4 regions of the Streptomyces sp. NRRL B-3229 genome follow, and region 4 is predicted to be linked to each of the others. Evidence: riboswitches for the same ligand, from Rfam matches in the RefSeq annotation. Region 4 holds a riboswitch; each other region holds the start of a gene.
What was found. A riboswitch is a leader RNA that binds a small molecule or an ion and turns the genes downstream of it on or off. The one in region 4 is predicted to bind cyclic di-AMP.
Positions count from the first base shown of each region.

Region 1 (6,932 bases), on a different contig from region 4:
TGCACAGGGTCCAGGTCAAGGGCATCGGCCTCGGCAGGGGCGCCCGGCAGCAGGTCTGGAACGGCATCGGCAACTACACCGACGTCCTGAAGGACTCCGAGTTCGGGCACAGCGTCCTGCGGGCCTTCGGCTACGGCCTCATCGTCATCCCGACCATGCTGGGCCTCGCGCTGCTGTTCGCGCTCATGCTCGACACCCCGAAGGCCCGCAGCGCGCCCTTCGCCCGGCTGGCGATCTTCCTGCCGTACGCGGTGCCCGGCATCATCGCCGCCCTGATGTGGGGCTTCCTCTACCTGCCGGACGTCAGCCCGTTCTACTACCTGCTCGACAAGCTCGGCCTCCCGCAGCCCGACCTGTTCGACGGCGGCAACCTCTACCTCTCCTTCGCCAACATCGCGGTCTGGGGCGGCACCGGCTTCAACATGATCGTCATCTACACCGCGCTCCGGGCCATCCCGCCGGACATCTACGAGGCGGCCCGGATCGACGGCGCGTCCGACCTGAAGATCGCCCTGCGGATCAAGATCCCGATCGTGCTGCCCTCCCTGGTGCTCACCTTCTTCTTCTCGGTGATCGCCACCCTCCAGGTCTTCACCGAGCCGATGGCCCTCAAGCCGCTCACCAACGGCCTGCCCAGCTCGTGGAGCCCCCTGATGGCCATCTACGACAAGGCCTTCCTCCAGTCCGACATCTACGGCGCCTCCGCCACCGCGGTCGTCCTGGCCCTGGCCACGTTCGTCCTCTCCTTCACCCTGCTGCGCATCTCCGACCGCTACACCCGGGAGGACCGGGCATGACCCCCCTCACCCTCACCGCCAGGCCCAAGGGCGGCCGCCGCACCGCCTGGGTGCCCACGATCGTGCTGATCCTCGGCGCGCTGTACTGCCTGATCCCCATCGCTTGGGTGGTCGTCGCGGCCACCAAGGACCGGTCGGAGCTCTTCTCCACCTTCACCTTCGCCCCCGGCACCGGCTTCCTCCAGAACCTGAGCGACCTGACCGCCTACCGGGACGGCATCTTCTGGCGGTGGATGGCCAACTCGGCCTTCTACGCCGGTCTCGGCGCCCTGCTCTCGGCCGCGGTCTCCGCCGCCGGCGGCTACGCGCTGGGCCGGTTCGTCTTCCGGGGCCGCGAGGCCGTTTTCAAGATGATCCTGGCCGGCGTCCTGGTGCCGTCCATCGTGCTCGCCGTACCGCAGTACCTGCTGCTGTCGAAGCTGGGCATGGCCGACTCGTACCTGGCGATGCTGCTGCCGTCGATCCTCTCGCCCTACGGCGTCTACCTGGTTCGCATCTACGCGGCCGCGTCGGTGCCCGCCGAGCTGATGGAGGCGGCCCGCATGGACGGCGCGAGCGAGTGGCGGATCTTCTCGCGGATCGCCGTACCGATGATGATGCCGGGCCTGATCACGGTGTTCCTCTTCCAGTTCGTCGGCATCTGGAACAACTTCCTGCTGCCGTACGTGATGCTCGCCGACGACGAGAAGTTCCCGATCACCCTCGGCCTCTACACGCTGCTCGCCCAGGGCGCCTCGCAGCCGGCCCTCTACACCCTGGTCATCACCGGCTGTCTGCTCGCGGTCCTGCCGCTGATCGGGCTCTTCCTGGTGATCCAGCGGTTCTGGTCCCTGGACCTGCTGAGCGGCTCGGTCAAGGCCTGAACACCCCTTCTCCCGCTGACGGACCCCACCTGACGAGGACCATGACCACGAGTGCGAACGGGCGCCGCAGGCCCCCCACCATCCACGACGTCGCCCGGGAGGCGGGCGTGTCGCGGGGCACCGTCTCCCGCTTCCTGAACGGCGGCCACTACGTCTCGCCCGCCGCCGGGCGGGCCGTGGAGTCCGCCATCAGGAAGACCGGGTACGTGGTCAACCGGCATGCCCGCAGCCTCAGTACGGGCCGCTCCGACTCGGTGGCGTTCCTGCTCACGGAACCGCAGGAGAAGTTCTTCGAGGACCCCAACTTCAACGTCCTGCTGCGGGGGTGCACCGAGCGACTCGCCCAGCACGACATCCCGCTGCTGCTCATGCTCGCCGAGAGCGACGACGACCGGCGGCGCCTGACCCGGTACATCACCTCCGGCCACGTCGACGGGGTGCTGCTGCTGTCCAACCACAGCGGTGACCCGGTCGCGGCCGAACTCCACGACGCCGGGATTCCGCTGGTGGTGTGCGGCAAGCCGATCGGGCGGGGGACCAAGGTGAGTTACGTGGCCGCCGCCGACCGGGAGGGCGCCCAGGAGATGGTCCGGCATCTCCTCGCGGGGGGCCGTCGGCGCGTCGGCATGGTCACCGGGCCGCTGGACATGCCGGGCGGCCCGGACCGGCTCGCCGGCTACCGGGACGTGCTCGCCGAGGCGGGCCTGCCCTACGACCCGGCGCTCGTGGTGGAGGGCGACTTCCGGCGCAGCGGCGGTGAGCGCGCGGCCCGGCGCCTGCTGTCCCAGGCCCCCGACATGGACGCCGTGTTCGTCGCCTCCGACCTCATGGCCCTGGGTGTGGTCAACGTCCTTCAGCAGTCGGGTCGTTCGGTCCCCGACGACATCGCTGTCGGCGGCTTCGACGACTCACCGGCGGCCACCGCCATCGCCCCCGCCCTCACCACCATGCGCCAGCCCTTCGACCGCATCAGCACCGAGATGGTCCGCATGCTCCTGGCCCAGATCGCCGGCGAGGACCCGGCGGGCGTCATCCTCCCGACGGAACTGGTGGTGCGCGACTCGGCGTAGCGCGGCGGCACGGAAACCGAGCGGCCGCCTGACACCCTCACGGCCACCACCGGGCAGACAGACGGGCGCGAGCGCCATCTTTCAGGAGGCGTCGGACGCCATCGCAGTCGGCGGCTTCGCCAAGTCGCCCGCGGGCATCGCAGGGCGACGTACGCCCTCGCGGTCGGAGGCCTTGGCGACTCGCTCCCGGTCACCGCCCCCGCCCCGCCCGCGGGCAGCGCCTCGCGGGACGCCGCCCCGATATGAACTTCCCCCCGCCCCGCAGGCGCCGTAGCGGCAGAGACGGGCCGGCAACGGGGGGGAGGCGTACGGGACATTGACGTGCATCCGCGGTCGGCGGCGGAACGGTGGACGGGGGCGCGCGTCCCGCCTCGCCGTGTTCCCGGAACCGGAACTGCCGTCAACAGATGTGAAAGCAGCAGCCGTCCGGTTCGCGTCGAGTCGGAGGGGCCAACCATCCGTATTCTCTGATCATGGCCGCCTCCCCCGCATATTCACTCATCGCCACCGACCTGGACGGCACGCTGCTCCGCGCCGACGACACCCTCTCCGACCGGTCGTTGGCCGTGCTCGCCAGGGTCGCGGAGGGCGGGGCCCAGCACCTCGTCGTGACGGGACGGCCGGCCCCCAGAGTGCGGCCCCTCCTCGACGACCTCGGCAGCACGGGGCTCGCGGTGTGCGGTCAGGGCGCGCAGGTGTACGACGCCGGCGCGGACCGTCTGCTCTGGTCGGTCACCCTCGACCGGGAGCTGGCCGAGACCGCGCTCGGGAAGATCGAGGCGGAGGTGGGGCAGGTGTACGCCGCGGTGGACCAGGACGGCGTCGACGGGCTCACGCTCATCGAGCCGGGCTATCTGATGCCCCACCCGACCCTGCCCGCCGTGCGGGTCGGCCGGCGCGACGACCTGTGGTGCGAGCCGATCAGCAAGGTCCTGCTGCGCCACCCGTACCTGTCCGACGACGAGTTGGCGGTCACGGCCCGCTCGGTGGTCGGTTCGCTGGCCACCGTCACCATGTCGGGGCCCGGTACCGTCGAACTCCAGCCATGCGGCATCACCAAGGCGACCGGGCTCGCGCTGGCCGCCGAACACCTGGGCCTGGGACCCGAGGTGACGATCGCCTTCGGGGACATGCCGAACGACATCCCCATGTTCGACTGGGCGGCCCACGGCGTCGCCATGGCCAACGCCCACCCCGAGCTCAAGGCCGTGGCCGACGAGGTGACCCTGTCGAACGAGGACGACGGCATCGCCGTCGTCCTCGAAAGACTGTTCAGCCAGGCGTAGTTCCCAGCGGGCGTAATTCCCAGCAGGCGCCGTTCCTAGTACGCGCCGAACACGTTGTCGATGGACCCGTACCGCGCCGCCGCGTAGTTGCAGGCCGCGGTGATGTTCGCCACCGGGTCGTACGGGTCCCACGAGGTGTTGGCCACGTGGTACGCGTTGAAAGTCGGGTCGATCACCTGGAGCAGGCCCTTGGACGGGGTGCCGGCGGCCGCGTTGGAGTCCCAGAGGTTGATGGCGTAGGGGTTGCCGGAGGACTCGCGGATGACGTTGCGGTAGATGCCGTCGTAGGAGCCGGGGATCCCGTGCTCGGCCATGACGGCGAGCGAGGCGCGGATCCAGCCGTCGAGGTTGTTGGCGTACCCGAGGGTGGTCGCGGTCTGCACGGTCGGGGTGGCCGCGGACGCGGTGGTCGCGCCGACGAGCGGGAGCGCGAGGACGGCGACCCCGGTTCCGGCGATCGCGAGCTTGCGGACGAGACGGTTGGTGCGGGAAGCGCGGTGCTGAGCGGCAGCGGGCATGGCGAAGTTCCTCTCCGTCGCCTGCGAGGTGAGCTGTCGGGTTCGGGCGGGGAGCTGCCCGGCCATGCCCGCAAAAGGCATGACTTCACTCCGAGCCGTACCGGTATGTCCGAAGACGCCCGGTCCGGCGACTTACCTGGGTCCCCCGCTCCTGCCGTGGTTTCTCGGTGGGTGTACGGGCGGTGGCAGGATTCGGCGTCCGCCCGACAGGCCGGGAACGTATGCGAGAGCACATGTCCGGAACAAGTGGCGAATTCACATGCAATGCCTATTGACCTTGGTCGGTGGCATTTGGGGCACTTGATCCTTTGCGGTCGCAAGCCTCAACTTGTGCGCCGGGAAAGGCGGATTGAGAGGTTCCGGATATCTGCCGGTCCGTCAGCCGGAGTGAGTCAAGTCACGCCCATGCGCAAGACGCCCAAAACGGGCAAGAGGCCCAACTGGGTTTCAACCGGCCGTTCGTGGGATGCGCTTCTCCCATGTCCGGTGGAAGACCACCTCGCCGCCCTCGGTGCAGATGACCTCGTTCGAGGTGTGGAAGTCGCCGCCGTCGCAGCTGATCTCCGAACGGGTGCGCACGGTGGTGTCCCAGGCGAGGTCCGGCCGGTGCAGCCGGATCGACCAGTCCGAGCGGGTGCGCGCCGACAGGGGGTCCTGCTCGACGATCGTGTACGTCTCCCGCACGTCCTCGGTGCACTCCAGCCCGTCGGGGTACACGCGCGTGCCGCCGTACCGGGGATCGATCTCCAGACGCCACTCGCCCTTGGCCACGTCCCGCACCACCAGGCGCTCGGGAGGGGGCTCGTCCAGGGTCACGGGACTCCACCCGTCGGCGGCCACGCCACGGTCCACCCCGAGCTGCGCGGCCTGCTCCGGCTTTTCGACCACGCCGTCCGAGGACGCGCCGTCCGAGGACGCGAGGTTCGCGGACGCGATGTCCGAGACCGCGATGTCCGAGACCGCGATGTCCGAGAACGCGAGGTCCGAGGGTGCGGGAGTCGAGGGCGCGGGATCCGGGAACGCGGGATCCGAGAACGCGAGGTCCGCCTCACGCCCCCGTACCGGCAGTTCGAGGACAGGGCGCCGTGGGCCGTCGCCGGGGGGTGGGAGTCGCTGACGTGGGCGCGCAGCACGGGCTCGCCCATCACGCCGGTGTCGATCCCCCTGAGGTGCTGGTCCCACCAGCGCAGGGTCTCCCGGAGAACGCCGGTCGCCGGGCCCGGTGGACCGTGGTCCGGGTACGGGTGGGGCCAGGAGCCGATGATCCCGCGGACCCGGTCGGCGGGCAGGTGCTCGACCAGCCGGAGGACGGTGTCGCGGTACGGGTCGTGCCATCCGCCCACCGCCAGGACGGCCGCGTCGATCGCGCCGTAGTCCTCCCGGACGCTGCCCCGGCGCCAGTACTCGTCGCGGGTCTGGTGGGCGAGCCAGGTGTTCAGGGGCGGCTCCACGGCCTCCAGGCGCCCGATCCACATGTCCCGCCAGGCGTCGCCGACGTGGAGCGGGTCCGGCGGCCGGCACGTGAGCGCGAGCGTGGCCGCCGCCCACGCGTGCGTGTCCACCGCGAGGACGGAACCGCCCAGGTAGTGCACGTCGCCGTCGTAGCGGTCGTCGGTGCCGCAGACCGTGACGACCGCCTTGAGCGGCCCCGGTGCGAGGGCCGCGATCCGCAGGGCGCCGTAGCCGCCCCCGGAGCTGCCGATCATGCCGACCCGCCCGTCGCACCAGGGCTGCGCGGCCAGCCAGTCGATCACCGCGACCCCGTCGGCGAGCTCGGCCGCCCCGTACGGCTCGCCCGGCACGCCCTCGCTGTCGCCGTGCCCGCGCGCGTCCACCCCCACGGAGGCGTAGCCGTGGGCCGCGTACCAAGGGTGGCGCCGGCCGTCGCGGGCCGCGGTCCGGTGGGTGAGGCGGTCCGGCGGGTATTCCAGGATCGCGGGTACCGGTTCGGGAGTGAGCGGCCGCCACACGCGCGCGTACAGCAGCGTCCCGTCCGGCATCGGGACACGGACGTCCTCGTGGACCGTCTCGTGTGTCAACGCACCGGGCACACGGTGCGGCGCAGCTGGGACACAGTCGGTTACTTCCCTACAAGTCGATGGATATCCGATCATTTCAGGTGATCAAAAACATACCGGTCGTGATCCGATACCGCCTGGCATGGACGGGGCGGGCGCTATCGGTGATCCAAAGGTGACCGGATACGCTGACTTGAGTGATGGCAGCGCCTTATCGACATTCCGTTTGACCGCCAGAAGACACCAGCAGACAGGAGACCCCTCGTGACCGTCGTCGGGCCGTTCGGGCTGAGCGTGCGGGACCAGGCTCTGGAAGCCGATGTCCAGGCCGGAATGACGGCTGTCGAGGAGGGACTGCTCGAAGCCACCAAGAGCGAGGT
Region 1 is NZ_JOGP01000015.1:6,943-13,874, reverse strand. It holds gene IF54_RS0123935 (carbohydrate ABC transporter permease) at 1-797, shown strand, start outside; gene IF54_RS0123930 (carbohydrate ABC transporter permease) at 794-1,660, shown strand; gene IF54_RS0123925 (LacI family DNA-binding transcriptional regulator) at 1,702-2,730, shown strand; gene IF54_RS0123920 (HAD family hydrolase) at 3,204-4,016, shown strand; gene IF54_RS0123915 (transglycosylase SLT domain-containing protein) at 4,052-4,534, opposite strand; cyclic di-AMP (ydaO/yuaA leader) riboswitch at 4,540-4,714, opposite strand; partial or broken gene IF54_RS44195 (CocE/NonD family hydrolase) at 5,126-6,534, opposite strand; gene IF54_RS0123900 (polyprenyl synthetase family protein) at 6,817-6,932, shown strand, end outside.
Region 1: linked by a shared signal. The riboswitch ahead of IF54_RS0123915 (transglycosylase SLT domain-containing protein) and the one ahead of IF54_RS0111080 (C40 family peptidase) in region 4 are both predicted to bind cyclic di-AMP.

Region 2 (6,932 bases), on a different contig from region 4:
ACATGGCTGAGCGCCGCGTCAACGTCGGCTGGGCCGAGGGCCTCCACGCCCGACCCGCTTCCATCTTCGTCCGGGCCGCCACGGCCGCAGGTATCCCGGTGACGATCGCCAAGGCCGACGGCAACCCCGTCAACGCGGCCTCCATGCTGGCCGTCCTCGGCCTCGGCGCCCAGGGCGGCGAGGAGGTCGTCCTCGCCTCCGACGCCGAGGGCGCGGACGCGGCCCTCGACCGGCTCGCGAAGCTGGTCGCCGAGGGACTCGAGGAGCTTCCCGAGACCGTCTGAGTTCTCCGGGGCGCAGCGCGGTAAAACAAGTCGAAGGGCTCGTCCGGATTATCGGGCGGGCCCTTCGCATTTCCCTTTTACGGGCAGCAGAAATGCCGCCCCACGAATTCCCTCCTCTTTGTATACGGCGCCCGTGTTAATGCCGCAGGCCTGTCACGTTTACAGGATGTTGCGAGGTCCTCACACGGTCCGGGCGATCCGCCCCCGAGGTGAGCCGCAACCGGTGCGCGCCGCCCGAGCGCTCGGTGTGCAGCGCCGTGATCGCCCGCGCGCGTTCGCCGTCCCCGCGCGCCACCGCGTCCACGATCGCGCCGTGCTCCGCCCACGACTCCACCGGGTCGGCCGGCGCGTCCACGACGTACATCCACGCGATCTTGTGCCGCAGCTGGGTCAGCACCGAGGTCATCGCCGGGCTGCCGGCGGCCTGGGCGAGCGTCTCGTGGAACCAGCCCCCCAGGGAGCGCAGATCCTCGCTGTTGCCCCGCCTGGCACGCTCCTGACCCAGTCGGACCAGGCCGCGCAGCACCTTGAGGTGGGCCTCGGTGCGCCGCTGGGCGGCCCGGGCGGCGCCGAGCGGTTCGAGGAGCAGGCGCATCTCCAGGAGATCCGCACCCTCCTGCTCGGTCGGTTCGGCAACGCACGCGCCCGCGTGCCGCCGCGTCACCACGAAGCCCTCGGCCTCCAGGGTGCGCAGTGCCTCCCGGACCGGGACACGGGAGACGCCGTAGCGGCGGGCGAGCAGTTCCTCGGTGAGCCGGCTGCCGCGCTCGTGGACACCGGCGACGATGTCGTCCCGGATCGCCGTGCATACCGAGTGCGCCGGAATACGCATGTCCGACCTCCGTCTTAATCCCCGCGAAACGTCGCCGATTGACGTGTGTTCAGTGACTCTATTGCAATCAGCGGGAATTTCCGACGGCGGACCGGAATCCGGGGATATTTTTTGGACAAGGGGGCTCCGGAAACGACGAAACCCCGGCTCGGGGAGCCGGGGTTTCGCGGAGATCGCGCGGAGGTCTCGCGCGGAAGCGGTGTCAGACGTTGACGCCGTGCGAACGCAGGTAGGCGACGGGGTCGATGTCCGAGCCGTAGTCGGGGGTGGTGCGCGCCTCGAAGTGCAGGTGCGGTCCGGTGACGTTGCCGGTCGCGCCGGACAGGCCGATCTGCTGCCCCGGGGTGACCGACTGGCCGACCGAGACGCCGATGGACGACAGATGGCCGTACTGGGTGTACGTGCCGTCGGCCATCCTGATCACGATGTTGTTGCCGTACGACCCGCCCCAGCCGGCCTCCACGACGGTGCCGCGGCCGACCGCGTGCACGGAGGTGCCGCTGGCGGCGTGGAAGTCGACACCGGTGTGGCTGCCGGACGACCAGAGGGAGCCACCGCTCTTGTAGCCGGTGGAGATGTAGGAGCCGGAGATCGGGGCGACGAAGGCGTTGAGGCGCTTGCGCTCGGCCTCGCGGGCGGCGCGCTCCTTGGCCTCGCGTATCTCCTTGGCCCTGGCCTCGGCCTTGCGCTTGGCCTCGGCCGCCGCCTTCTTCTGCGCGGCGGCCTGCTCCTGGGCCACGGCCTGCGCGTCGATCTGCGCGGCGAGCGACTGGCCGGTGCTGACGACGGGCATGAGACCGCTCTGCTCCACGGCGGTGACGGAGTTGTCGGCGGCGAGCGCCGGGGCGGCGACGGCGCCGATGACGCCGGTGGTGGCGAGGGCGGCGACGCCCGCGGCGCGGGCGGTGGTGCGCTTCATGCGGCTGGGACGACGGTGCTTCCCGGTGGCGCAGGTGAACGCCATGTGGTGGCTGATCCTTTCCTTCCTTCTCGCCTACCGGGTTAGCTGACGGGTTCGGAGCAGGAAGGTCTCCTACGAGCCCCGCGCGATGCCACGGACGCCCGATTCACCCCAGGGACTTGGTGTGGGTCCCCGGCTCCCCTGGCTCGCGCCGTACGGGGACTCGGCGATGGCTGTCCGGTGCCGCGGGCGCGGCGCAGTGCCTGACGAACAGCCCGGATGACGCTAAGCGGGACGGCTTTCAAGGCCCAAACGGATCACGGTGTTTGTAGCGCATCCCACAGGGCAGACAGGCAACCTCCCCCCCAATTCGGACATCTAAGTGAGTTGGGTGTCCGAGCGACCTCGGTGTCGAAGGGGCCCTGGTGACGCTTCCGTCACCAGGGCCCCTGTCATGCCGTCCGCCACTCCGCTGTCGCGACGTGCGTGCCGACCTCTGCTCGGCTGCCACGACGTGCGTGCCGTCCGCTACTCGGCCGTCACGACCTTGACCTCGCCGATGCCGAGGGCCTCCACGGGCTCCTTGATGGCGGCCGCGTCGCCGACCAGGACCGTCACCAGGCGGTCCACCGGGAAGGCGTTCACGACGGCCGCGGTGGCCTCCACGGTGCCGGTCGCGGCGAGCTGCTGGTACAGCGTCGCCTGGTAGTCGTCCGGCAGGTGCTGCTCGACCTGGTCGGCCAGCGTGCTCGCGACGGCCGCCGCCGTCTCGTACTTGAGCGGCGCCACCCCCACGAGGTTCTGCACGGCGACGTCGCGCTCGGCGTCGGTGAGACCGCCCTCGGCGAGCGTGCGCAGCACCTTCCACAGGTCGTCCAGGGCGGGACCGGTGTTCGGGGTGTCCACGGAGCCGCTGATGGCGAGCATCGCGGCCCCCGAGCCGTCCGGAGCGGACCTGAGGACCTGCCCGAACGCGCGCACGCCGTAGGTGTAGCCCTTCTCCTCGCGCAGGACCCGGTCCAGTCGGGAGGTGAGGGTGCCGCCGAGGCAGTACGTGCCGAGCACCTGCGCGGGCCACACGCGTGCGTGCCGGTCGGAGCCGGTTCGGCCGATCAGGAGCTGCGTCTGGACGGCTCCGGGGCGGTCCACGATGACGACCCGGCCGGTGTCGTCGGCGGTCACCGGCGGCACGGGGCGCGGCTGGGCCGCGGAGCCGGTCCAGGAGCCGAGGGTGTCGGCGAGCAGCGCGTCCAGGTCGATGCCGGTGAGGTCGCCGACGACCACGGCGGTCGCGGTGGCGGGGCGTACGTGCTTCTCGTAGAAGGCGCGTACGGCGGCGGAGTCGATGTTCTCGACGGTCTCCGCGGTGCCCTGGCGCGGACGGGACATGCGCGAGTCCGCCGGGAACAGCTCCCGGGAGAGCTCCTTGGCGGCGCGGCGGGACGGGTTGGCCAGCTCGTGCGGGATCTCGTCCAGGCGGTTGGTGACGAGCCGCTCGACCTCGCTGTCCGCGAACGCGGGCGCCCTGAGGGCGTCGGCCAGCAGACCGAGCGCCTTGGCGAGGCGTGAGGCGGGCACCTCGAGGCTGAGACGGACGCCGGGGTGGTCGGCGTGCGCGTCGAGGGTGGCGCCGCAGCGTTCCAGCTCGGCGGCGAAGTCCTCGGCGGAGTGCTTGTCGGTGCCCTCGGAGAAGGCGCGCGCCATGATCGTGGCGACGCCGTCCAGGCCGGCCGGCTCGGCGTCCAGGGGCGCGTCCAGGAGCACCTCGACGGCGACGACCTGCTGGCCGGGGCGGTGGCAGCGCAGCAGCGTGAGGCCGTTGTCCAGCGTTCCGCGCTCGGGGGCGGGGAAGGCCCAGACCTTGGGCTCGCCCGCCTGCGGCTGCGGGTGGAATTCCATCGCGGCGAGCTCGGTCACTTGGCCGCCTCCTCGTTCTCGTCGGTGGCTTCTACGGTCGCCGCGGCCTGCGGGTCCTCGGAGGCGTCCTCGGCACTTTCGGCGATCTCGGCGGGGGCGGTGGGCTCGTAGACCAGCACCGCCCGGTTGTCGGGACGCAGCTTGGCCTTGGCGACGGCCTGGACCTCCTCGGCGCTCACGTCCAGGACGCGCTGCACGGCCGTCAGGGCGAGCTGCGGGTCGCCGAACAGGACGGCGTAGCGGCACAGTTCGTCGGCGCGGCCCGCGACGGTGCCGAGCCGGTCCAGCCACTCGCGCTCCAACTGGGCCTGGGCGCGCTCCATCTCCTCGGCGGTGGGCCCCTCCGCGGCGAACCGCGCGAGCTCCTCGTCGATGGCGGCCTCGATGACCGGCACCTCGACGTCCCCGGAGGTCTTCACGTCCAGCCAGCCCAAAGAGGGCGCTCCGGCGAGGCGCAGCAGGCCGAAGCCGGCCGCGACGGCCGTACGGTCGCGCCGTACGAGCCGGTTGTAGAGGCGGGACGACTCGCCGCCGCCGAGGACGGTCAGGGCGAGATCGGCCGCGTCCGCCTCGCGGGTGCCGTCGTGGGGCAGCCGGTAGGCGGCCATCAACGCGCGCGCGGGGACCTCTTCCTCGACGACCTCGCGCAGCTGCTCGCCGATGATCTCGGGAAGCGAGCCGTCGCGGGGCGCGGGCTTGCCGTCGTGCGAGGGGATGGAGCCGAAGTACTTCTCGATCCAGGCGAGCGTCTGCTCCGGGTCGATGTCGCCGACGACCGACAGGACGGCGTTGTTGGGCGCGTAGTACGTACGGAAGAACGCGCGCGCGTCCTCCAGGGTGGCCGCGTCCAGGTCGGCCATCGAACCGATCGGGGTGTGGTGGTAGGGGTGGCCCTCGGGGTAGGCGAGCGCGGTGAGCTTCTCGAACGCGGTGCCGTAGGGGACGTTGTCGTAGCGCTGCCTGCGCTCGTTCTTGACGACGTCGCGCTGGTTCTCCATCGACTCGTCGTCGAGGGCGGCCAGCAGGGAGCCCATGCGGTCGGCCTCCAGCCAGAGGGCGAGCTCCAGCTGGTGGGTCGGCATGGTCTCGAAGTAGTTGGTGCGCTCGAAGCTGGTGGTGCCGTTGAGCGAGCCGCCCGCGCCCTGGACGAGCTCGAAGTGCCCGTTGCCGTGCACCTGCTTCGACCCCTGGAACATCAGGTGCTCGAAGAGGTGAGCCAGGCCGGTACGGCCCTTGACCTCGTGGCGCGAACCGACGTCGTACCAGAGGCACACCGCCGCGACCGGGGTCAGGTGGTCCTCGGAGAGCACCACGCGAAGGCCGTTGGCCAGGCGGTGCTCGGTCGCTGTCAGGCCCCCGGTGCCTGCCTGGTCTGTGGCCGTGTGACCCATGGGCATGTACGTCCCTTCGATCGCGGTCGCGGTCGTTGAAAACCGCGGTTTGTGGAGCTGTTTTCCTGCCGGTCCTGCCACTGTATGCAAGCGTGCGGACCCTGGGTGAAGTTCCCGGGGCGCGTACGCCCACAGCGGATCGCGTAGCCTGCGGGCAACCGTGAGCGGGGCACTGCGCGAGCGCCGAGCCGGGTGACCGGTGGTCGCCGGTCGGGCGACGTTGTGGTCGCCTGCGAGGTGGCCCGGTGGTCGCCTGCCAGGTGGCCCGGTGGTCGCCTGCCAGGTGGCTCAGCCGGGTCCTGGCCCGGACTGTCAGTGCCGCGGTCCACAATGGTCCGCGTCAGATCCTGTTCACGCTTCAGCAAGAGTGAGCCAAAGGGCCGATGTGAGCGACCCGTAGGCGAGCGACCAGAAAAGAGGAGCCGGCAGCGATGGCCCGCCGCAGCACGAAGACCCCGCCGCCCGACGACTCGTACGAGGAGCGGATCCTCGACATCGACGTCGTGGACGAGATGAAGGGCTCGTACCTCGAGTACGCGTACTCGGTCATCTACTCCCGCGCGCTCCCCGACGCCCGCGACGGCCTCAAGCCGGTGCACCGGCGCATCGTCTACCAGATGAACGAGATGGGCCTGCGCCCCGACCGCGGCTATGTGAAGTGCGCGCGCGTGGTCGGCGAGGTCATGGGCAAGCTGCACCCGCACGGAGACACGTCGATCTACGACGCCCTCGTGCGCATGGCGCAGCCCTTCTCGATGAGCGTCCCGCTGGTCGACGGCCACGGGAACTTCGGCTCGCTGGGCAACGACGACCCGCCGGCCGCCATGCGGTACACCGAGTGCCGCGCCGCCGAGGCCGCGAGCCTGATGACGGAGTCCATCGACGAGGACACCGTCGACTTCGCGCCCAACTACGACGGCCAGGAGCAGGAGCCGGGCGCGCTGCCCGCCGCCTTCCCGAACCTGCTGGTGAACGGCGCCTCCGGCATCGCGGTCGGCATGGCCACCAACATGGCGCCGCACAACCTCACCGAGGTCATCGCGGCCGCCCGTCACCTGATCCGCTACCCCAACGCGGATCTGGACGCCCTGATGAAGCACATCCCGGGTCCCGACCTGCCCACCGGCGGCCGGATCGTCGGCCTGTCGGGCATCCGGGACGCGTACGAGACGGGCCGCGGCACCTTCAAGATCCGCGCCACGGTCGCCGTCGAGACGGTCACGGCCCGCCGCAAGGGCCTCGTCGTCACCGAGCTGCCCTTCTCGGTCGGCCCGGAGAAGGTGATCGCCAAGATCAAGGACCTGGTCGGCGCGAAGAAGCTCCAGGGCATCGCCGACGTCAAGGACCTCACCGACCGCGCCCACGGCCTGCGCCTGGTCATCGAGATCAAGAACGGCTTCGTGCCGGAGGCGGTCCTGGAACAGCTCTACAAGCTGACGCCGATGGAGGAGTCCTTCGGCGTCAACAACGTGGCGCTGGTGGACGGGCAGCCCCTCACGCTCGGCCTCAAGGAGCTCCTGGAGGTCTACCTCGACCACCGCTTCGAAGTGGTGCGCCGCCGCAGCGAGTTCCGGCGCACCAAGCGCCGCGACCGGCTGCACCTGGTC
Region 2 is NZ_JOGP01000001.1:659,465-666,396, forward strand. It holds gene IF54_RS0102880 (HPr family phosphocarrier protein) at 3-284, shown strand; gene IF54_RS0102885 (GntR family transcriptional regulator) at 421-1,116, opposite strand; gene IF54_RS0102890 (M23 family metallopeptidase) at 1,319-2,080, opposite strand; cyclic di-AMP (ydaO/yuaA leader) riboswitch at 2,094-2,256, opposite strand; gene IF54_RS0102895 (M16 family metallopeptidase) at 2,546-3,934, opposite strand; gene IF54_RS0102900 (M16 family metallopeptidase) at 3,931-5,325, opposite strand; gene IF54_RS0102905 (DNA gyrase/topoisomerase IV subunit A) at 5,757-6,932, shown strand, end outside.
Region 2: linked by a shared signal. The riboswitch ahead of IF54_RS0102890 (M23 family metallopeptidase) and the one ahead of IF54_RS0111080 (C40 family peptidase) in region 4 are both predicted to bind cyclic di-AMP.

Region 3 (6,932 bases), on a different contig from region 4:
CGTCGGCTGGGCGGCGAGCCAGGCGAGGGCGATCGTGGCGACCGGGGCCGCGTGGGACTCGGCGATGTCGTCGAGGGCGGCGAGGACCTTCCGGCCGCGGTCGGTGTCGAGGTGCTTGCCGGCTCCCGCCGCCCGCGCCCCCTCCACCGTCGTGCCGGGGCGGTACTTGCCCGTGAGGAAGCCGGACGCGAGGGCGTAGTACGGCACGGCGGCGAGGCCCGCCCGGGACGCGACGGCCTGGAGTTCGCCCTCGTACGTGTCGCGTGAGACCAGGTTGTAGTGGGGCTGGAGGGCGACATAGCGCGCCAGGCCCTCGCGGTCGGAGAAGGCGAGGGACTCCGAGAGCCGCGCGGCGGAGATGTTGGACGCGCCGATCGCGCGCACCTTGCCCGCCTTCACCAGTTCGTCCAGCGCGCCGATGATCTCCTCGACCGGCACCTCGGTCTTGTCGAAGTGGGTGTAGTAGAGGTCGATGCGGTCGGTGCCGAGGCGCTTCAGGGAGGCGTCGGCGGCGGCCTTGATGTTGGCGGCGGTCAGCCCCTTGAAGTCGGGGTGCTGGCTGACCTTCGTGGCGATGACGACGTCGTCGCGGTTGCCGCGGGCGGCCAGCCACTTGCCGATGATCGTCTCGGACTCGCCGCCGGAGTTACCGTCCACCCACGAGGAGTACGAGTCGGCCGTGTCGACGAAGTTGCCGCCCGCGGCGGTGTACGCGTCGAGGACGGCGAAGGACGTGGCCTCGTCGGCGGTCCAGCCGAAGACGTTGCCGCCGAGGGCGAGCGGGAAGACCTCGAGGTCGGAGGAGCCGAGCTTGCGGAGAGAAGTCATGTGATACGTCAACGCCCCCGCCCGACGAGGATCTTCCGCCACGGCCGCAAAATCCTCGCAAACAAGCGGAATTAGCCCCTCCGAACCTCAGAGAGCCTCAGGGAGTCTCAGGGGTTGAGCCCCTTGCCCTGGAGCCACGCCATCGGGTCGATGCCGGTCGCCGCGCCGCCCGGGTGGACCTCCAGGTGCAGGTGCGCGCCCGTCACGTTGCCGGTGGCGCCCACGCGGCCGATGACGTCACCGGTGCCGACCTTCTGGCCCACGCTGACGCTGATCGAGGACTGGTGGCAGAACCACAGCTCGGTGCCGTCGTCGAGGGTGAGGATCGTGCGGTAGCCGTAGGAACCGGCCCAGCCGGCCTCCGTGACGGTGCCGCTGTGGATCGCCTTGATGAGGGTGCCCGTGGGGGCGGCGAAGTCGAGGCCCGTGTGGTAGCCGGAGGACCACAGCGAACCGGCCTGACCGAAGGTCCCCGTGATGGTGTACGACGAGGTCGGCAGCGTGTACTGCTTGGCGAGCTCGGCCAGACGCGCGACCTCGGCCTTCTTCGCGGCCGCCTCCTCCGCCTTCTTCTTCGCGGCGGCGGCCTGCTGCTGGGCTTCCTTCTCCGCCTTGGCGGCGGCCGCGTCGGCCTCCTTCTGGGCGGCTTCCGCGACGGCCTGGGCGGCCTTGGTGTCGAGCTGGTCCTGCTGCGTCTCGGCCTGGGCGAGGATGCGCGAGCGCAGCGCCTCACCGGCGTCCGAGGTGCCCTTGGCGGTATCGACGGTGGCGGTGCCGACGCTGCTGAAGGCGCTCGTGTCGGCGGCGCCGGAGTCGGAGTCGTCCGAGATGAGCGAGCCGACGTTCGGCAGGTCGGGCATCGAGATGGAGACCGGCGGCTTGCCGGTGTTGGCGCTGGCCATGCCGCCGGCGCTGACAGCGGCTATGACACCGACGCCGAGAACGGTGGAGCTGCGGGCGAATCCGCCGCCGCGCTGCTTGGCCACGCGGTGCCGGCCTCGCACGGGGGCGAAGGAGTCCGCGGTCGGGTTCCACTCGCCGAGGGGGGCCTCGTCGTCGGCGCGGTAGCCGCCGTACACGAGAGTGCTGCGGGGTACGGACGGGGCCTCGGGGGCAGGCGGGTTGGACGCCACGTGGGCGCGCTCCTTTCCTTCCTTCTCGCCTACCGGGTTAGCTGACGGGTTCGGAGCAGGAAGGTCTCCTACGCGCGTATACCCGCCGTGTGGCCACGGCGGACTACGAGCGATTCACCCCAAGGTGGTGGTTCCCCGGTTCCCTTGCGGAATTCGGCGCGTGAGCACGGAGCCGTCTCTTGTGACGGCTGGGACGACCGCGCTGCGTTATCGAACGTTAATAGACCCGGGGGTCCGATTCCAAGCCGTTCCGCTTGATCATTAACGAAATCCCGCAGGACTTACGGCCCATGACCGGTGAAAAACGGGCGAGTTGACCGCATCGCTCAGGCCAGGTCATGAGCGCGCCCCGGGAAACACTCAGGGCCGGAGCCCAATGACTGGACTCCGGCCCTGAGCCGTGAGTAGCGGGGACAGGATTTGAACCTGCGACCTCTGGGTTATGAGCCCAGCGAGCTACCGAGCTGCTCCACCCCGCGTCGGTGAAACCAGCATACGCCATCCGGGAGCGACTCCCGCACGCATTACCGCCCAGCGCCTGTGACCTGCCCTTTCACGCCGCTGGATGGCTGGAACCAGCCCTCTTAGTACTGTCACGCCCATGTGCCGTCTCCTGGGCGTGGTCACCCGCGCACCTCTTCCGCTCACCGCCGCCCTCGGTGAACTGGCTCTTCCCTTCACGGAGTTGAGCCGGGAGCACGGTGACGGGTGGGGGATCGCCGCCTGGCCCGGGGCGGGCGGGGGCAGGCCACGGGTGGTCAGGGGGATCACATCGGCCGCCGGGGACTGGCTGTGGGAGCACGCCCTCGCCGGGACGCGTGCCGACGCCGCCGTACTGCATCTGCGGATGGCGAGCCCCGGGCTGCCGGTCGTGCCGGGCGACACCCATCCGTTCATCGCGGACGGCCTCGCCTTCGCCCACAACGGCTTCTTCTCGCCGTACGGCGCCCTCGACGAGCTCATCAACCCCGGTCTCCTCGCGGCGGCGGGCGGGAGCACCGACTCCGAGCGGTTCTTCCTGCGGGTGCTGACGCTGCTGCGGGACCAGGACCCGGTCGACGCGCTCGCGCGGGCCGCCGAGGACATCCGGGCCCGCGCGTCCTTCGCGAGCCTGAACTGCCTGCTGCTGACGGAGGAGGCGCTGTACGCGTACGCCGACGAGGACCCGGACTCCGAGGTGAGCCGGCGGCGCGGGCCCGACTTCTTCCGGCTGCGGTACCGGGCGGAGGGCGACCGGGTGGTCGTCGCGTCGAGCGGGGTGCCCCAACCGGTCGGGGCGTGGCGGGTGTTGCCGTACCGCCAGGTGCTGGAGATCCGGCGGGACGACCTGGGAGTCCGCGTACACGCGTGACGGGAGGTCGTCGTCACCGAACCCCGCACCCGGCACGGCTCCAGCGGCAGACGCTCGCCCGCTCAGCCGACCCCGAGCTCCGTCAACTCCCCGAGCGGCAGCGTGTGCTGGGTCTGGAGGACCTTCGCGCGCAGGTAGCGGACGTTGTGCGCGGTGGTGAACACCCCGGTGGGGACACGGTCGTGGACGGCGATCCCCAGGTCCCTCAACTGGCCCGCCTTGTCCGGGTTGTTGGAGAGCAGATCGACCTCGTCGATCCCGAGGGCGGTCAGCATCTGCGCGGCCGCCGTGTAGTCCCGGGCGTCCTCGGGCAGGCCCAGCGCGGTGTTCGCCGCGTAGGTGTCGAGACCCTGGTCCTGAAGGGCGTACGCGTCGAGCTTGTTGTAGAGACCGATACCGCGGCCCTCCTGGCGGAGGTAGAGCAGCACACCGCCGCGCTCGGCTATCCGCTCGACCGCCTCGCGCAGCTGGGGCCCGCAGTCGCAGCGGGCGGAGCCGAAGACGTCCCCGGTCAGGCACTCGGAGTGCAGGCGCACCAGCGGCACGGCACCGGGGGCGGGGTTCCCGAGGACGACGGCGAGGTGCTCCTGTCCGTCGGCCAGGCCGTGGAAGGTGACGAGTTCGGCGTCCACGCGGTAGCCGTCACCGAAGCGCAGCGGGACGCGGACGCGGGAGCGCTGGGTGGCGGCGGGCAGGTCGGTCATGCGGGTACTCCGGTCCGTAGGCATATCTGCTTCAGATTTGAAGCAGATCTACTGATCGAGACCCTACCCCATGCTTTAAATTTGAAGCAACGGATTTATGGCACGCATCACACGCGGACAGCGGCGCTCAGCACTTGGCCCTCAGCGCTCGGCCCTCACGAGCACGACGGGGACGACCGGCGCCGCCACGGCATCTCCCCGGAGGCACCCTCCTCCCCCAGGAGCCCCTCGGTCACGCTGGTGAAGATCTCCTCCAACTGCCGCACCTGCTCCGGGGTGAGCCGGTCGATGAGCGCGGCGCGAACCGTCTCCACATGGCCCGGCGCGGCCCGCTCCAGCACTGCCATACCCTCGTCGGTCAGCACCGCGACACTGCCGCGCTTGTCCCACTGGCAGCTCTCGCGCCGCACGAGCCCGTCCTTCTCCAGCCGGGCGACCGCGTACGTCAGCCGGGGCCGGGTGATCTTCAGCCCCTCGGCGAGATCGGTCATCCGCAGCCGCCGCTCCGGGGTCTCGGAGAGGTTGGCGAGGATGGAGTAGTACAGGTGGGGCATGCCGGCCTCCTGCTGGAGCTGCCGGTCGATGGTGTCCTCCAGGAGGAGCGAGGCGGCGATGTAGGCACGCCAGGCTCGCTGTTCGTCGGGGCTGAGCCAGCGGGTCGTCATGCCACCAGTGTAGGTTTGCTTCAAACTTGAACCAAGCCCCGCCATCCTTTTTCGAGAGGGACCGCGCCGATGCCCCACCCCCACGTCCTCCTCTCCGCCGCGGTCTCCCTCGACGGCTACCTGGACGACACCGGCTCCGACCGGCTCCTTCTCTCCAGCCCGGCCGACTTCGACCGCGTCGACGAGGTCCGCGCCTCGGTGGACGCGATCCTCATCGGCGCCGGCACGATCCGCGCCGACAACCCCCGCCTGCTGGTCAACTCCGAGGCCCGCCGGGCCACCCGGGTCACCGCCGGGAAGCCGCCGTACCCCCTGAAGGTCACGGTCAGCGGCTCGGGCGAGCTGGACCCCGCGGCGAACTTCTGGCACACGGGCGGCGAGAAGGTCCTCTACACGACGGACAAGGGCGCGGACCGGGCCCGCGAGCTGGGCCTGGCGGCCGACGTGGTCGCCCTCGGCCCGGCGCTGGACTGGCGCCGCCTGCTGGAGCATCTGCACGCGGTGTACGGCGTCGAGCGGCTCATGGTCGAGGGCGGCGGCCGTATCCACACCCAGCTCCTCCAGCAGGGCCTGGCGGACGAGGTGCAGCTGGTGCTGGCCCCGCTGTTCGTCGGCGATCCGCAGGCCCCGCGGCTGTTCGGCCCCGGCGGCTACCAGGGCGGCCGGCTGCGGCTGGTGGAGACCCGTCGTATCGAGGACGTGGTCCTGATGCGCTACGAACCCACGGCACCGGGCACCGGCCCGACCCCCGCCGCAGCGGACCACCACTGGCTGACGCTGGCCTGCGAACTCGCCGCCCAGTGCCCGCCGTCCCGCACGGCGTTCAGCGTGGGAGCGGTGGTGGTGGCCGCCGACGGCACGGAGTTGGCCCGCGGCCACTCCCGCGAGTCCGGCGACCCGGTCGTGCACGCGGAGGAGGCGGCCCTGGCGAAGATCGCCCCGGACGACCCGCGGCTGCCGTCCGCCACGGTCTACACGAGCCTGGAACCCTGCACCCAGCGCGCCTCCCGCCCGGCCTCCTGCGCCCGGCTGATCCTGGACGCGGGGGTACGGCGGGTGGTGACGGCGTGGCGGGAGCCGGACACGTTCGTGACGGGGGCGGACGGAACCGGCCTGCTCACCGGGCAGGGGGTCGACGTGGTGGTCCTGAGCGGCCACGAGGACGAGGCGAAGACCCCGAACCGGCACCTGCTCTGACGGTGGGGAGCCGCGGGCCGCGCCCCGCGAAACGCAGACAGCGCCCGACCCGACCGAAGCCGACTCAGGCGCTGCACAGCAGGTCGGAGGAGTTACCCCCGTCCGCAACCCGTAGGCCCTGTGGGACTCGAACCCACAACCAATGGATTAAAAGTCCACTGCTCTGCCAATTGAGCTAAGGGCCCAGGCGATGTTGCCCCCACGAGCATAGCCGGACGTGGCCGTGTCTCCGATCGGGTATCGGGGACACGGCCGTGTCAGAAGGGCCGGGGAGTGGGAAAGGTCAGGGATCGACCGGTTCGGGGGCGTTCGCGCGGGCCGCCTCGCGGGCCTTGGTGCGCTCGTGCTCCGGGTTGAGGAACCAGTGCCGGGCCGAGGCCGCCCACCAGATCCACGCGAAGCCGAGGACGGCCAGGACGGCGATCGGGGCGTAGTTGAAGGTCTCCCAGGTGACCGGGGAGACCTGCGGGAGCATGAAGAGGATCGTGATCACACCGACCCACCCCACCGACACCAGGCCGATCGCCCGCGACCAGCGGCCCAGATGCCACGGCCCCCGGTCGAAGGCGTCGCCCTTGCGCAGCCGCAGCAGCGTCGGGATGACGTAGGCGATGTAGAGGCCGATCACCGCGACGGACGTCACCGCCGCGTAGGCCGCGTAGTTGATCAGGTACGGCAGGCCCAGCAGCAGTGCCCCGCCCGCGGCAAGCCACACCGCCGCCACCGGGGTGCGGGTGCGCGGGCTGACCGTGTGCCAGAGGTGCGAGAACGGCAGCGCGCCGTCGCGCGAGAAGGCGTAGATCATGCGGCTGTTGGCGGTCACCGACGCCATCCCGCAGAACAGCTGGGCACCGATGACGACCAGGAGCAGGAGCTTGCCGGCCGTGGCACCGAGCGCGTCGAGCAGGATCTGGGCCGGGGGCGCGCCCGTCGGGGAGTTCAGGGCGCCGTCGTAGGACTGGATCGCGAAGGTGAAGCCGAGCAGGAGCACGAAGCCCGCTATCCACGACGTCCAGATCGACTGGACGATGCCCTTCGGGCCCGCCGTGGAAGC
Region 3 is NZ_JOGP01000009.1:8,481-15,412, forward strand. It holds gene IF54_RS0116405 (aldo/keto reductase) at 1-828, opposite strand, end outside; gene IF54_RS0116410 (M23 family metallopeptidase) at 936-1,961, opposite strand; cyclic di-AMP (ydaO/yuaA leader) riboswitch at 1,973-2,130, opposite strand; tRNA gene IF54_RS0116415 (tRNA-Met) at 2,367-2,440, opposite strand; gene IF54_RS0116420 (class II glutamine amidotransferase) at 2,563-3,312, shown strand; gene IF54_RS0116425 (GTP cyclohydrolase II) at 3,375-4,016, opposite strand; gene IF54_RS0116430 (MarR family winged helix-turn-helix transcriptional regulator) at 4,172-4,681, opposite strand; gene IF54_RS0116435 (dihydrofolate reductase family protein) at 4,751-5,878, shown strand; tRNA gene IF54_RS0116440 (tRNA-Lys) at 5,991-6,063, opposite strand; gene IF54_RS0116445 (amino acid permease) at 6,162-6,932, opposite strand, start outside.
Region 3: linked by a shared signal. The riboswitch ahead of IF54_RS0116410 (M23 family metallopeptidase) and the one ahead of IF54_RS0111080 (C40 family peptidase) in region 4 are both predicted to bind cyclic di-AMP.

Region 4 (6,932 bases):
GATCTTCTCGCGCTGGGAGAGGGCGTCGATCATCGCTTCCGCGCGGTCGCCGATGCCCCGCTTGGGCACGTTGAGGATCCGGCGCAGCGGCACCGAGTCCTCCGGGTTGGCGAGGACGCGCAGGTAGGCCAGGACGTCCCGGACCTCCTTGCGCTCGTAGAAGCGGACGCCGCCGACGACCTTGTAGGGCAGGCCGACGCGGATGAAGACCTCTTCGAAGACACGGGACTGTGCGTTGGTGCGGTAGAAGACCGCGACATCGCCGGCCTTCGCGTCGCCCGCGTCGGTGAGACGGTCTATCTCGTCGGCGACGAACTGCGCCTCGTCGTGCTCGGTGTCGGCGACATAGCCGGTGATGCGCGCGCCCGCGCCGGCGTTGGTCCACAGGTTCTTGGGGCGGCGGGACTCGTTGCGCTCGATGACGGCGTTGGCGGCGGTGAGGATCGTCTGGGTGGAGCGGTAGTTCTGCTCCAGGAGGATCGTCGTCGCGTCCGGGTAGTCCTCCTCGAACTGGAGGATGTTGCGGATGGTCGCACCGCGGAAGGCGTAGATCGACTGGTCGGCGTCACCGACGACACAGAGCTCGGCGGGCGGCAGGTCGTGCTCGCCCGGTGGTACGTCGACGGGGTGCTCGGAGGTGCCGACCAGCTCCCTGACCAGCGCGTACTGGGCGTGGTTGGTGTCCTGGTACTCGTCGACGAGGACATGCCGGAAGCGGCGGCGGTAGTGCTCGGCGACGTCCGGGAAGGCGCGCAGCAGGTTGACCGTCGTCATGATCAGGTCGTCGAAGTCGAGGGCGTTGGCCTCGCGCAGCCGCGACTGGTACATGGCGTAGGCCTGGGCGAGGGTCTTCTCGAAGCCGTCGGCGGCCTGGGCGGCGAAGTCCTCCTCGTCGATCAGCTCGTTCTTCAGGTTGCTGATCTTGGCGCTGAAGGACTTCGGCGGGAACTTCTTGGGGTCGAGGTCCAGATCGCGGCAGACCAGGGCCATCAGACGCTTGGAGTCGGCGGCGTCGTAGATCGAGAAGGAGGAGGTGAACCCGAGCTTCTTCGACTCCCTGCGCAGGATCCGCACGCAGGCGCTGTGGAAGGTCATGACCCACATCGCGTTGGCCCGCGGGCCGACGAGCTGCTCGACGCGCTCCTTCATCTCGCCGGCGGCCTTGTTGGTGAAGGTGATCGCGAGGATCTGGCCCGGGTGGACCTGGCGCTCGCCGAGGAGGTGGGCGATGCGGTGTGTAAGCACCCGGGTCTTGCCGGAGCCGGCGCCGGCCACGATGAGCAGCGGGGTGCCGGAGTGCACGACGGCGGCGCGCTGGTTCTCGTTCAGCCCGTCCAGGAGCGCGGCCGGGTCCAGCACGGGGCGGGGGGCGCCGTCGCGGTAGTAGGCGTCCCGGTCCGGGGGCACGTCGAACTTCCCGCCGAACAGATCGTCCGGAACGGGTTCCGGCACGTGGTCGTCCTCGGGCGGCGGCGGGGGTTCCTCCGCGTGCCCGCGAGGGGCCTGGAGGTCCGCCAGGAAGCTGTCGTCAAAGAGGCTGCTCATCGCTCTCCGAGTCTAGGGTGCCCCACTGACAGCCCGCCGCCGCCCTGAGAACATCGCCGGAATCGGGGACGCCCGGCGCCCGGGCGCAGGTCCGCGGCACCTGCCCCGGCCCGTCCGCCCGACGCCGGTCCAGGACCCTCCGGAACCACCCCGTCACGCTCCGCGGCCCACCGGACGGGCACAGCGACCGCGCCGAACCGCCCTTCCTCCGCCTCGCGAGCACGCCCCACCAGAGCACTCGAGCCGCGACAGACCACTCGGCGCCGACCGTCAGGCACGCCCGCCTGATCGAAGGTCACGGGCACGCACCCCTGACTGAAGATCACGGGTCAGAGACGCGCCCCTGCCCGAAGGTCACGAAAATGTATCGGGCATATCGAACATCAACCTTCACAGGGGCCGCACCAGTTGGCTACCGTTCCCGGTAGGCCGTACGACCCCCTCCGGCGAACGTCGCCGGGCCGCGCGGCCTCCGCCGAGTCCGACAGCGCCGCCGCGCGCCCGGAGCCGGGGACCCACCGAACCCCGGGGTGAATCGGCCGACTCCCGCCCACGGGAGCGCCGTAGGGCAACCCTTCCCGCCCGAACCCGACAGCTAACCCGGTAGGCGGAGCACGGAAGGAGTCGCCTCCCTTGGCGTCGCACCGCAAGTCGCGTCCCGCTGGTACGCGCGTAGCAGGCATACGGACCCCGGCCCTCGCGACGGCCGCCCTCACCTCCGTGGCCCTGCTGTCCCAGTCGGCGAACGCCGCGCCGGCCGATGACCGAGCCAGTCTCGAAGAGGTCGAGAAGAAGGTCGACGACCTCTACCGCCAGGCCGAGTCGGCGACCGACACCTACAACGCGGCCAAGGAGAGGACGACCAAGCAGCGCAAGCGGGTCGACACCCTCCTCGACGACGTCGCGCGGCGCACCGAGAAACTCAACCAGGCGCGGGAGGAGCTCGGTTCCTTCGCCGCCGAGCAGTACCGCACCGGGGCCGCCGCGCCCGGCACCGCGACCTTCCTGCTCGCCGACACCCCGCAGGACTACTTCGACCAGACGCAGCTGATGGGCCGCCTCACGAGCCGTCAGAAGGGCGCGGTGGACGACTACGTCTCCGAGCAGTCGGCGACGATGAAGAAGCGTCAGGAGGCCTCCCAGAGCCTCCAGTCGCTCACCGAGACGCAGAGCGACCTGAAGACCGCGAAGGCGACCGTCCAGAAGAAGCTCGCCGACGCGCGCGAGCTGCTGTCGGAGCTGACGGCCCAGGAGAAGGCTCGCCTCGCGGCGATCGAGAAGCTGAAGCAGGAGGCCGCGGCCCGCAAGGCGGCGGAGCTGGCCCGGCAGCAGGCGGCCGCGGAGAAGGCCGCGCAGGGGGCGGGTCAGGAGGCGGGCCGGCAGGAGAGCACGCCGGGCACCGGCACCTCGACGGCGACCGACCCCTCGTACGCCACCAGGGCCGCCAAGGCCCTCGCCTTCGCCCGGGCGCAGATCGGCAAACCCTATGTGTGGGGCGCCACCGGCCCCGGGTCCTACGACTGCTCGGGCCTCACCCAGGCCGCCTGGAAGGCCGCCGGCGTCACCCTCCCCCGCGTCACCTACGACCAGGTCAACGCCGGCACCACGGTCTCCCTGGCCGACGCCCAGCCCGGCGACCTGGTCTTCTTCTACGACGACATCAGCCACGTCGGCCTCTACATCGGCAACGGCATGATGATCCACGCCCCCAAGCCGGGCGCGTACGTCCGCGAGGAGTCGATCTACTACGACGGCGAGTCGGCGATCCACAGCGTGGTGCGACCGGCATGAGGTCCCGTGACTCGGGCGGCGCACCTGCGCCCGCGCGATTTCCCCCACGCGCGCGTGCGCGCCCCGCTCACGGGCCGCGCGGAGCTTCCTAGCATCGGTCCATGGCCGGTACCTCCCCGCACTCCCCCTTGCGCGTCTGGTGGACGCAGCGCCCGCCCGCCGCCGGGGCCGCCGTGCTGGCGACCGGCATCCTGTCGGTCGGGCTGCATCTGACGGGCTACGAGACGCTGTCCCGGATCGCCCTGGTGATCGGCTGCGCGGCCTGGCTGGGACTGGCCGCCGAGTTCGCCGTACGACTGCTGCGGGAGCGCGCCCGATGGGCCGCCGAGGCCGGGACGCCGGGCGCCCTGACCGCGGTGGCGGCGACCACCGTCCTCGGCACCCGCTTCTCCGCGCTCGGCCGGCAGTCCCTGGCCGAGGCGCTGCTCGCGCTGGCCGCGCTGCTGTGGCCGGTGCTGATCGTGTTCGTCGTGCGCCACTGGACACGGCGGATGCCCGGCGGAGTGTTCCTGAGCTGCGTGGCGACCGAGGGTCTCGCGGTCCTCGGCGCCACCCTCGCGACGGCCGAGTCTGCGGCCTGGCTCGCGCACACCGCGCTCGTGCTGTTCTGGCTCGGTCTGGTCCTCTACGGCGTCGCGCTCTTCCGCTTCGACCCGCGCCAGGTGCTCGAGGGCCACGGGGACCACTGGATCGCGGGCGGCGCGCTCGGCATCTCGGCCCTGGTCGGCGCGCAGCTGATCGCCGCGGACAGCGCGCCCCTGTACCTGTGGAACGACGACGACCTGGGCGTACTGCGCGCGGTGACCGTCACGCTGCTGGTGCTGGACCTGGCCTGGTACGCCGTGCTGCTGGTGGCCGAGTGCATGCGGCCGCGGCCGCGCTACGACGTGCGGCGCTGGGCCACCGTCTTCCCCATGGGCATGTCCGCCGCGGCGACCCTGTCCGTCGCCGCCGCCGTGGACGTCTCCTGGCTGAAGGTGCCGGGTGAGGTGCTGCTGTGGATCGCGGTGGCGGCCTGGCTGGCCGTCGCCGTGGGAGCGGTCGCCGAGGCGCGTGCCGCTCTCAGGTCCACAGAACCGCGATGAAGACGTTGGCCGTGGTCAGCGCGCCGACCAGGCCGAACAGCCCCTTGTCGACCTTCTCGTCGTCGCGCTTCACGTAGACGAGTCCGAGGATCACGATCAACAGGGCCAGCTTCACGCCGATCTTGATGTTGTTGACGTGCTGGTCGTCGGCCTGGTTGAGGCCGACCAGGATCACGCCGGTGACCAGCATGGTCGCGGCGCCGTGCAGCATCGCGGGGACGAACCGGGCGGCGCCCTGGCCCATCGCCTTCATCTGGGTGAGGAAACCGCCGAGCAGCGAGGCGATGCCGATGATGTGCAGGCCGACGAAGAGATGGATGAGTACGTCCATGGGGCCGGAGCCTATTGCGGCCCCCTAGGTGCGGCCGCACCGCCCCCGTCGGAAGATGCTGCATATATGCGGTCCGTAGCACTCCAAACCTCCTGAGCGGCAGAAAATCCCGACTTCGGTCAGCGCACCACGCGAAGTCGACGGCGGCACCCTGGCAACGCGGTCACCTTCGGTCACCAGTCGATTACCTGACGGCACTTCCGCACAACGCGTTACCTCCCGGACACAGGCAGGTTTAGCGTCCTCCACCAGGTGACCGGCTCCCCACCGCCGCCCGGGCCAGGGGCGGCAGTCGGCCACCACCGCCGAGAAGGTCCGGCGGCGGTCCGCTCCCCCTGTGTGGGCCGTCGCCGGACGCGCACACCGCCCCGGGCGGTCGTACGGCCGCTCCCTCCTGGCGTCCGTACGTCCCTGGGTCCCGGGGCGGCGGTCGGACGAAAGGACGTGCAGTCCACGTGGCAGCGCACCGCAAGCCCCGTCAACGCTCGGCCGGCGGCCATACGGTCCGTACGGCGGCGACGATCGCCCTCGCCGGGGCGGCGACCGCGGCGGGCTTCGACGGGACCGGGCACGCCGAGCCGCAGCTCACGCCCGCGCAGGTCAAGGCCAAGGTGGACCAGCTCTACCAGGAGGCGGAGACCGCCACCGAGAAGTACAACGGCGCGAAGGAGAAGGCGGAGGCCGCTGAAACCCGGCTCAACGCCCTGCGCGACCAGGCGGCCCGCAGGACAGCACAGCTCAACGATGCCCGGGACGGGCTGGGCGCGATCGCCGCCGCGCAGTACCGGGGCGGCGGACTCGACCCCGCGATGCAGCTCGCCCTCTCCGACAACCCCGACCACTACCTGGACGGCGCCGAGTTCGTCGAACGGGCCGGCAGCAGACAGGCGGCCTCGGTGGCGAACGTCCGCCGGCAGCTGCGGGAGATCGAGCAACTGCGCGGTGCCGCACACATCGAGCTGGATGCCCTGAAGTCCCGTCAGGCCGAGCTGAGGCGCCACAAGAAGACGATCACCGGGAAGCTGGAGGCGGCCCGCCGCCTGCTCACTCGGCTGCCGGCCGGGGAACGCGCGGGGGTGGGTGAGGGCGGGGCTCGCGCCTCACGTGACGCGACGGGCGCACGCCAGGGCCTGACGACACCTGCCGCGGCCACCGCGCAGGCCCCCAACTCCCGTGCCGCGGCAGCCGTCTCCTACGCCTACTCCAAGCTCGGCAGCCCCTATGTCTGGGGCGCCACCGGCCCGGACGCCTTCGACTGCTCGGGCCTCGTCCAGGCCGCGTACCGCTCCGCCGGCATCTCCCTGCCTCGCACGACCTACGCCCAGATCGACGCCGGCCGGCGCGTCTCCCGCTCCGAACTCCTCCCCGGCGACCTGGTGTTCTTCTACTCCGGCATCAGCCATGTCGGCCTCTACATCGGCAACGGCATGATGATCCACGCCCCGAACCCGTCGGCACCGGTACGGGAAGCGCCGATCGACGAGATGCCCTTCGCGGGAGCCACCCGGGTGGTGTGAGCGGGCCCCCGACGAGTGAGGCCCGGGCGAGCGCGCCCCGGACAGGCGCGGGGTCAGACCAGTCGCCGTGCGGTCGCCCATCGCGTCAGCTCATGACGGTTGGACAGCTGCAACTTCCTCAGCACCGCCGAGACATGGGACTCGACCGTCTTCACCGAGATGAACAGCTGCTTGGCGATCTCCTTGTAGGCGTAGCCCCGCGCGATGAGCCGCAGCACCTCGCGCTCGCGCTGGGTGAGACGGTCGAGGTCCTCGTCGACCGGCGGGGCGTCGGTGGAGGCGAAGGCGTCCAGGACGAAGCCCGCGAGCCGCGGGGAGAACACCGCGTCGCCCTCCTGGACGCGGAAGACGGAGTCCACGAGGTCCGTGCCCGTGATCGTCTTCGTCACATAGCCGCGCGCACCACCCCGGATCACCCCGATCACGTCCTCGGCAGCGTCCGAGACGGACAGGGCGAGGAAGCGGACGGGCTGCTCGGGGTCGGCCATCAACGGGGCGCAGCGGCGCAGCACTTCGACCCCGCCGCCGCCCGGGAGATGGACGTCGAGGAGGACGACCTCGGGGCGGGTCGCGGTGATGACGGTGACGGCCTGCTCGACGTCCGCGGCCTCCCCGACGACCTCGACACCGGTCTCCTCGGTCCGGCCGATCTCGGCCTGGACG
Region 4 is NZ_JOGP01000006.1:176,901-183,832, forward strand. It holds gene pcrA (DNA helicase PcrA) at 1-1,545, opposite strand, end outside; cyclic di-AMP (ydaO/yuaA leader) riboswitch at 2,024-2,170, shown strand; gene IF54_RS0111080 (C40 family peptidase) at 2,179-3,336, shown strand; gene IF54_RS0111085 (tellurite resistance/C4-dicarboxylate transporter family protein) at 3,438-4,421, shown strand; gene IF54_RS0111090 (hypothetical protein) at 4,399-4,752, opposite strand; gene IF54_RS0111095 (NlpC/P60 family protein) at 5,208-6,269, shown strand; gene IF54_RS0111100 (LuxR C-terminal-related transcriptional regulator) at 6,323-6,932, opposite strand, start outside.